One region of the Bacillus sp. C-3-6 genome, then DNA from elsewhere that is predicted to be linked to it. Evidence: a T-box and tRNA genes for the amino acid it is inferred to sense, from the RefSeq annotation. Region 1 holds a T-box; the other holds one or more tRNA genes.
What was found. The T-box of region 1 lies ahead of ileS2 (isoleucine--tRNA ligase). A T-box ahead of a tRNA ligase gene usually reads a tRNA of that ligase, here a tRNA-Ile.
Positions count from the first base shown of each region.

Region 2: it has a tRNA-Ile gene. The T-box ahead of ileS2 (isoleucine--tRNA ligase) is inferred to sense a tRNA for this amino acid. The anticodon was not compared.

Region 1 covers NZ_CM137247.1:3,718,094-3,721,476, reverse strand. The annotation lists gene ACW0JX_RS18910 (YggT family protein) at 1-134, shown strand, start outside; gene ACW0JX_RS18905 (YlmH family RNA-binding protein) at 150-917, shown strand; gene divIVA (septum site-determining protein DivIVA) at 1,007-1,513, shown strand; T-box leader at 1,565-1,788, shown strand; gene ileS2 (isoleucine--tRNA ligase) at 1,860-3,383, shown strand, end outside.
Region 2 covers NZ_CM137247.1:766,944-770,326, forward strand. The annotation lists tRNA gene ACW0JX_RS03805 (tRNA-Tyr) at 1-21, shown strand, start outside; tRNA gene ACW0JX_RS03810 (tRNA-Gln) at 33-107, shown strand; tRNA gene ACW0JX_RS03815 (tRNA-Lys) at 112-187, shown strand; tRNA gene ACW0JX_RS03820 (tRNA-Leu) at 203-283, shown strand; tRNA gene ACW0JX_RS03825 (tRNA-Gly) at 313-387, shown strand; tRNA gene ACW0JX_RS03830 (tRNA-Leu) at 404-492, shown strand; tRNA gene ACW0JX_RS03835 (tRNA-Arg) at 496-569, shown strand; tRNA gene ACW0JX_RS03840 (tRNA-Pro) at 580-653, shown strand; tRNA gene ACW0JX_RS03845 (tRNA-Ala) at 669-741, shown strand; tRNA gene ACW0JX_RS03850 (tRNA-Ser) at 762-854, shown strand; tRNA gene ACW0JX_RS03855 (tRNA-Ser) at 909-1,001, shown strand; tRNA gene ACW0JX_RS03860 (tRNA-Met) at 1,021-1,097, shown strand; tRNA gene ACW0JX_RS03865 (tRNA-Asp) at 1,101-1,176, shown strand; tRNA gene ACW0JX_RS03870 (tRNA-Phe) at 1,185-1,260, shown strand; tRNA gene ACW0JX_RS03875 (tRNA-Thr) at 1,270-1,342, shown strand; tRNA gene ACW0JX_RS03880 (tRNA-Trp) at 1,349-1,419, shown strand; tRNA gene ACW0JX_RS03885 (tRNA-Ile) at 1,430-1,506, shown strand; tRNA gene ACW0JX_RS03890 (tRNA-Asn) at 1,515-1,589, shown strand; tRNA gene ACW0JX_RS03895 (tRNA-Glu) at 1,591-1,662, shown strand; gene ACW0JX_RS03900 (CBS domain-containing protein) at 1,792-2,211, shown strand; gene ACW0JX_RS03905 (DUF3965 domain-containing protein) at 2,533-3,383, shown strand, end outside.

The DNA of each region.
Region 1 (3,383 bases):
GTGAACCGTATTTAGAACCATTCCGCAGATTTATTCCGCCGCTTGGTATGATTGATATTTCTCCACTCGTTGCGATTTTTGCGTTAAAACTTGCTAAAAGTGGTTTGTTCAGTTTGTTCAGCTATTTCTTATAGTAAGAGGTTAAATACATGAGCATTTACGAACATTTTAGGCCTGATGAAGAGGTCTTTGTAGATAAAGTGCTGGAGTGGAAGCGAACAGCGGAGTACCATCAAGTGAAATTAACAGATTTCCTTGATCCAAGACAGCAACAAATTGTTTCTATGGTAATTGGACAAGGAGATGTCGCTGTACAATTTGGTGGTGCAACGCCTAATGCAGAGCGTAAAAGAGCACTCATTTATCCAGACTATCTAGAATTAAATGAAGAAGAATTTCAAGTAGAAGTATTAGAAATTGACTATCCTTCCAAGTTTTATACGCTAGAACATAGGCAAATATTAGGTACATTTATGTCTCTTGGTTTAACGAGAGAAAAATGTGGTGATATTTTGCTGCAAGAAAATCGTGCCCAAATTGTAGTTGCGAAAGAAATCGTATCGTACATTGAGATGAACTTACAAGCAATAGGAAAAGTAAAAGTCTCCTTATCAGCAGTACAAGGAGAACAAATTCTACAAATACATGAAACGTGGGGGGAGAAATCTGGAACGGTTTCTTCACTTCGTTTAGATGTTATGTTAGCTGAAATGTTACATTTATCTAGACAGAAAGTACAACCTTTCATAAAAAATGGTTTAGTAAAAGTCAATTGGAAAACAGTGGAGCAAACTTCTTATGAATGTTATCCAGGAGACGTTTTTTCTGTTAGAGGATATGGCCGAAGTAAATTATTTTCTGTAGAAGGTAGAACAAAACGCGACAAATGGAGAATTTTGTATGGTATACTAAAATGATTGGTTTTTTAGAAGGAAATCCTCCTATTTTGTCGAAGAAAAGATATAATTGAAAGAGGAAATTTAGATAACTACTTGGAGGTGGCGTTGTGCCGTTAACACCATTAGATATTCATAACAAAGAATTTGGTCGCGGATTCCGTGGCTATGATGAAGATCAAGTAAATGAGTTTCTTGATCAAATTATCAAAGATTATGAATTGGTCATTCGTGAGAAAAAAGCTTTAGAAGAAAAAGTTGCGCAGTTAGAAGGGAAGTTAGATCATTTCTCTAATATTGAAGATACGTTAAACAAATCTATCGTTGTTGCGCAAGAAGCAGCGGAAGAAGTAAAACGTAATGCGCAAAAAGAAGCGAAATTAATTGTGCGTGAAGCTGAAAAGAATGCTGATCGTATTATTAACGAAGCATTAGTAAAATCAAGAAAAGTTGCTTTTGATATTGAAGAGCTAAAGAAACAAGCGAAAGTATTCCGAACTCGTTTCCGTATGTTATTAGAAACACAGCTTGAAATGTTAAACAACGATGATTGGGATAAACTAATTGAGTTAGAAGACGAAGTAGATGAACTGTTGAAAAAAGAAGAAACAGTGTAAGCTTGACGTTTTTCTCATTATTACATATAATTTTAAACAACATATTTATTAAGAAAAACGAAGATAGGGATAAGTACCTTTTCAAACCTTATATAGCGAACTGAGGATGGTGTAAGCTCAGGATAAGGAGATAGTGGGAATATCACCCTGGAGTTCCGCGCTGAACAAATAGAGTAAGCGTAGGCGTGTATTCGCGTTAAGAATATAAAGAGGATTCTATACATATGTATATGATCTACTAGGGTGGTACCGCGGGAGACTTTCTCGTCCCTTTTTGGGATGAGAAAGTCTCTTTTTTATTCCGTTTTTTAAGTATTTCTTTTATACATGTAAGGAGGAATTGAGCATGGAGTACAAAAATACATTACTGATGCCGAAAACAGAGTTCCCAATGCGTGGGAACTTACCAAAACGTGAGCCTGCAATGCAAGAAAAATGGGCTGAAATGAATATTTACGAAAAAGTACAAGAACATACAAAAGGTCGTCCTTTATTTGTATTGCATGATGGACCTCCATATGCGAATGGTGACATTCATATGGGACATGCATTAAATAAAGTATTAAAAGACTTTATTGTTCGTTATAAATCAATGACTGGTTTTAGTGCGCCATATGTTCCAGGATGGGATACGCACGGTTTACCAATTGAACAAGCTTTAACAAATAAAGGCGTAAAACGTAAAGAAATGACAGTTGCTGAGTTCCGTAAGTTATGTGCAGAGTATGCATATGAACAAGTAGAACGTCAACGTGAACAATTTAAGCGTTTAGGTGTACGTGCAGATTGGGATAATCCATATATTACTTTAGAGCCAGCTTATGAAGCACAACAAATTAAAGTGTTTGGTGACATGGCGAAAAAAGGTTATATCTATAAAGGTCAAAAACCAGTTTACTGGTCTCCAACGAGTGAATCTGCTTTAGCAGAAGCTGAAATTGAATATCAAGATAAAAAATCAGCATCTATTTACGTAGCATTCCCTGTAAAAGATGGAAAGAATGTATTAGAAGGTGATGAAAAGTACATCATTTGGACAACAACACCTTGGACATTACCTGCAAACTTAGGTATTTCTGTTCACCCAGAGCTTGAATATAGTATTGTAAAAGTAAATGATGAGAAATATATCATTGCTTCTGAGCTGTTTGAGACAGTTGCAAAAACGTTAGAGTGGGAAAATGCTGAAGTTGTGAAAACAGTAAAAGGTAGCGAACTTGAGTACACAGTTGCAAAACATCCATTCTACGATCGTGATTCATTAGTTATGCTAGGAGATCACGTAACAACAGATGCAGGTACAGGTTGTGTTCATACAGCACCAGGACACGGGGAAGATGACTTCGTTGTTGGTAAAAAGTATGGATTAGAAGTACTTTGCCCAGTCGATGATAAAGGTGTATTAACAAATGAAGCACCTGGATTTGAAGGCTTATTCTATGATAAAGCTAACAAGCCGATTACAGAAAAATTAGAAGAAGTAGGCGCGTTACTGAAACTAACATTCATTACGCATTCATACCCACATGATTGGAGAACGAAAAAACCAATTATTTTCCGTGCGACAGCGCAGTGGTTTGCATCTATTGAAGCATTCCGTAAAGAATTAATAGAAGCTGTAGCGGAAACGAAATGGGTACCAGCATGGGGAGAAACTCGTCTTCATAATATGGTTCGTGACCGTGGTGACTGGTGTATTTCTCGTCAGCGTGCATGGGGTGTGCCAATTCCGGTATTCTATGCTGAGAATGGTGATCCAATTATTACGGATGAAACAATTAACCATGTAGCAGATTTATTCCGTGAACACGGTTCTAACGTATGGTTCGAGCGTGAAGCGAAAGATCTATTACCAGAAGGATTTACACAT
Region 2 (3,383 bases), 2.3 Mb from region 1:
CGAATCTGCCCCCCTCCACCATTCTTAATTAATGGGCTATAGCCAAGCGGTAAGGCAACGGACTTTGACTCCGTCATGCGCTGGTTCGAATCCAGCTAGCCCAGCCATTAAGAGCCATTAGCTCAGTTGGTAGAGCATCTGACTTTTAATCAGAGGGTCGAAGGTTCGAATCCTTCATGGCTCACCATTTTTAATAAAACATGCGGGTGTGGCGGAATTGGCAGACGCACTAGACTTAGGATCTAGCGCCTTTGGCGTGGGGGTTCGACTCCCTTCACCCGCACTTTTAATAAAATAACTCATACATGTCTTGCGGAAGTAGTTCAGTGGTAGAATACAACCTTGCCAAGGTTGGGGTCGCGGGTTCGAATCCCGTCTTCCGCTCCAATTTTCAATATGACATGCCGGGGTGGCGGAACAGGCAGACGCACAGGACTTAAAATCCTGCGGTGGGTGACCACCGTGCGGGTTCGACCCCCGCCCTCGGCACCATATGCGCCCGTAGCTCAATTGGATAGAGCGTTTGACTACGGATCAAGAGGTTAGGGGTTCGACTCCTCTCGGGCGCGCTTTTATTAACGGGAAGTGGCTCAGCTTGGTAGAGCACCTGGTTTGGGACCAGGGGGTCGCAGGTTCAAATCCTGTCTTCCCGATATTCAAAAAAACATGGGGCCTTAGCTCAGCTGGGAGAGCGCCTGCCTTGCACGCAGGAGGTCAGCGGTTCGATCCCGCTAGGCTCCACTTTATTTAATATATGTCTCGGAGGTATACCCAAGTTCGGCTGAAGGGATCGGTCTTGAAAACCGACAGGCGGTGAGAATCGCGCGGGGGTTCGAATCCCTCTACCTCCTCCATTTTTAAAAATGGTTTAGACATATAATAATAAAATATTTATTTTTTTCCTTCATGGAGGTATACCCAAGTTCGGCTGAAGGGATCGGTCTTGAAAACCGACAGGCGGCGAGAGTCGCGCGGGGGTTCGAATCCCTCTACCTCCTCCATTTTTTAATTTAATATTGTCGCGGGGTGGAGCAGCACGGTAGCTCGTCGGGCTCATAACCCGAAGGTCGCAGGTTCAAATCCTGTCCCCGCAACCAAATGGTCCCGTGGTGTAGTGGTTAACATGCCTGCCTGTCACGCAGGAGATCGCCGGTTCGACCCCGGTCGGGACCGCCATTTATGTTGGCTCGGTAGCTCAGTCGGTAGAGCAGAGGACTGAAAATCCTCGTGTCGGCGGTTCGATTCCGTCCCGAGCCACCATTTTTTTATGCCGGCTTAGCTCAATTGGTAGAGCAACTGACTTGTAATCAGTAGGTTGGGGGTTCAAGTCCTCTAGCCGGCATCATTTAGGGGCATAGTTTAAAGGTAGAACTGAGGTCTCCAAAACCTCCAGTGTGGGTTCGATTCCTACTGCCCCTGTAAAGTATATGGGCCTATAGCTCAGCTGGTTAGAGCGCACGCCTGATAAGCGTGAGGTCGATGGTTCGAGTCCATTTAGGCCCACCATATATTATTCCGCAGTAGCTCAGTGGTAGAGCTATCGGCTGTTAACCGATCGGTCGTAGGTTCGAGTCCTACCTGCGGAGCCATGGCCCGTTGGTCAAGTGGTTAAGACACCGCCCTTTCACGGCGGTAACACGGGTTCGAATCCCGTACGGGTCATACAAAAAAGAGTCAGCATTATGCTGGCTCTTTTTTATTTTGTTGATCCTTTTTATCATTTTACTTTCCAGAAATAAATAAAGGAATTTTGGAAAAGCTATGGTATGTATAAAAAGGAGGAAATAAATAATGACACGAGTTAGAGACTTAATGAGTACCCATATTGTACATTGTACACCGCTAGACAATGTATATGAGGCAGCTGTAAAAATGAAGGAAGAATCGGTTGGGTTAATTCCTGTTGTTGAAAATGAGCAGGTTGTTGGGCTTGTTACTGATCGAGATTTAGTTGTTCGAGGGATTGCTGAAAAACATCCTGGATCTAATAAAATTACAAATGTAATGACAACAAATATTATCTCAGTTTCTCCAAATGATTCTATTGAAAAAGCTACAGAGCTAATGGCACAGTATCAAATTAGACGGTTACCAGTAGTTGATAGTGGTCAGCTTATTGGCATGTTAGCACTAGGAGATTTAGCTATAAGGGAATCGGCAGATGATCAAGCTGGATTTGCCTTGAGCGAAATCTCAGAGCGTACAGAGTAAATTGAAACTTTAATTAACCGAGATTTTAATGGTCACTTATAAAGAGCTAAATTATATATAAAGTTCAGATGCATTATTCTAGTATATATGGATTAAACTAATATGTTAGCGTGATGTATCTGAGACATTATATAATAAGGATATGGTTAATAATTTCCACAGTTTTTTTAAATTTGTTATTCTTCATTTTTAATAAGAGAAAAGATGATATACTGATAGATATAAGTATTATGAGGGATTTTGAATATAACAATATTAATTTTTAGTGGTACGATAATAAATTAATATTTCCTACATAGATGAAAAGGGAAGGGGAATTATATGAAGGCTGTACAGGGCGATCCAAATTGGAATTTGGTTACAGATACATATATAGAACCAAATAATTTCGCTGAATTATTTTCTTTGCTTGTACCTTGTCACCCAAAAGGTGAGGGGAAAGAACGAACTATATTAGTATGGAAAGAGAAAGAATTTTATAAAGAAGAAAATTTAGCGGCATTTATCGTATATGGCATGAATAAAGTAAAGAATTTACCGCAGTTTCATAAAGATGAAATTCCAACTTTAGTGCGTATTCTTCGCTTATGCCAAGAGATTGGTTGGTATGAAGAGGCAAATGCTTTTATGATAGCACAAGGATTAGCTGAGTTTGTTCATACTTCATTGGAATATGAAACATGGGATCTTTTGACGCAATCAGTTGCTTTAAACTATTTAATTATTAAATATCGTATAGGTGAATTGACAGATAGGGATATTGAAATTTGGGATAGAGTTAAATTTAATGAGAAATGTATAACCGATTGTAAACATTTATTATCTCATAAAGAAGTATTGGAATTTACATTCTTTTATATGTGTAAGAGAGCGAAATCATTATCAAAAGAGCAATTAAATAGTGATATGATGAGTTTAGCAATGTATTGTAATACTTTCGTATATGATTTATATACACATGATTTATTACGGAAATATCGTAAGTGTACAGATTTCCTATCATATTATGGACCTAGTCAGGCAGTTTTAGCATGTCAAAGAGCTGTATTATCTCAAATTTCCGATCGCTTAGACCCATTAAAGACAACACATGTAGATGATTATTTATATGTAATGAAAGAAATGATGGAGCATATGACGATAGGAGTAATGGATCGATACGGTCATTTTAT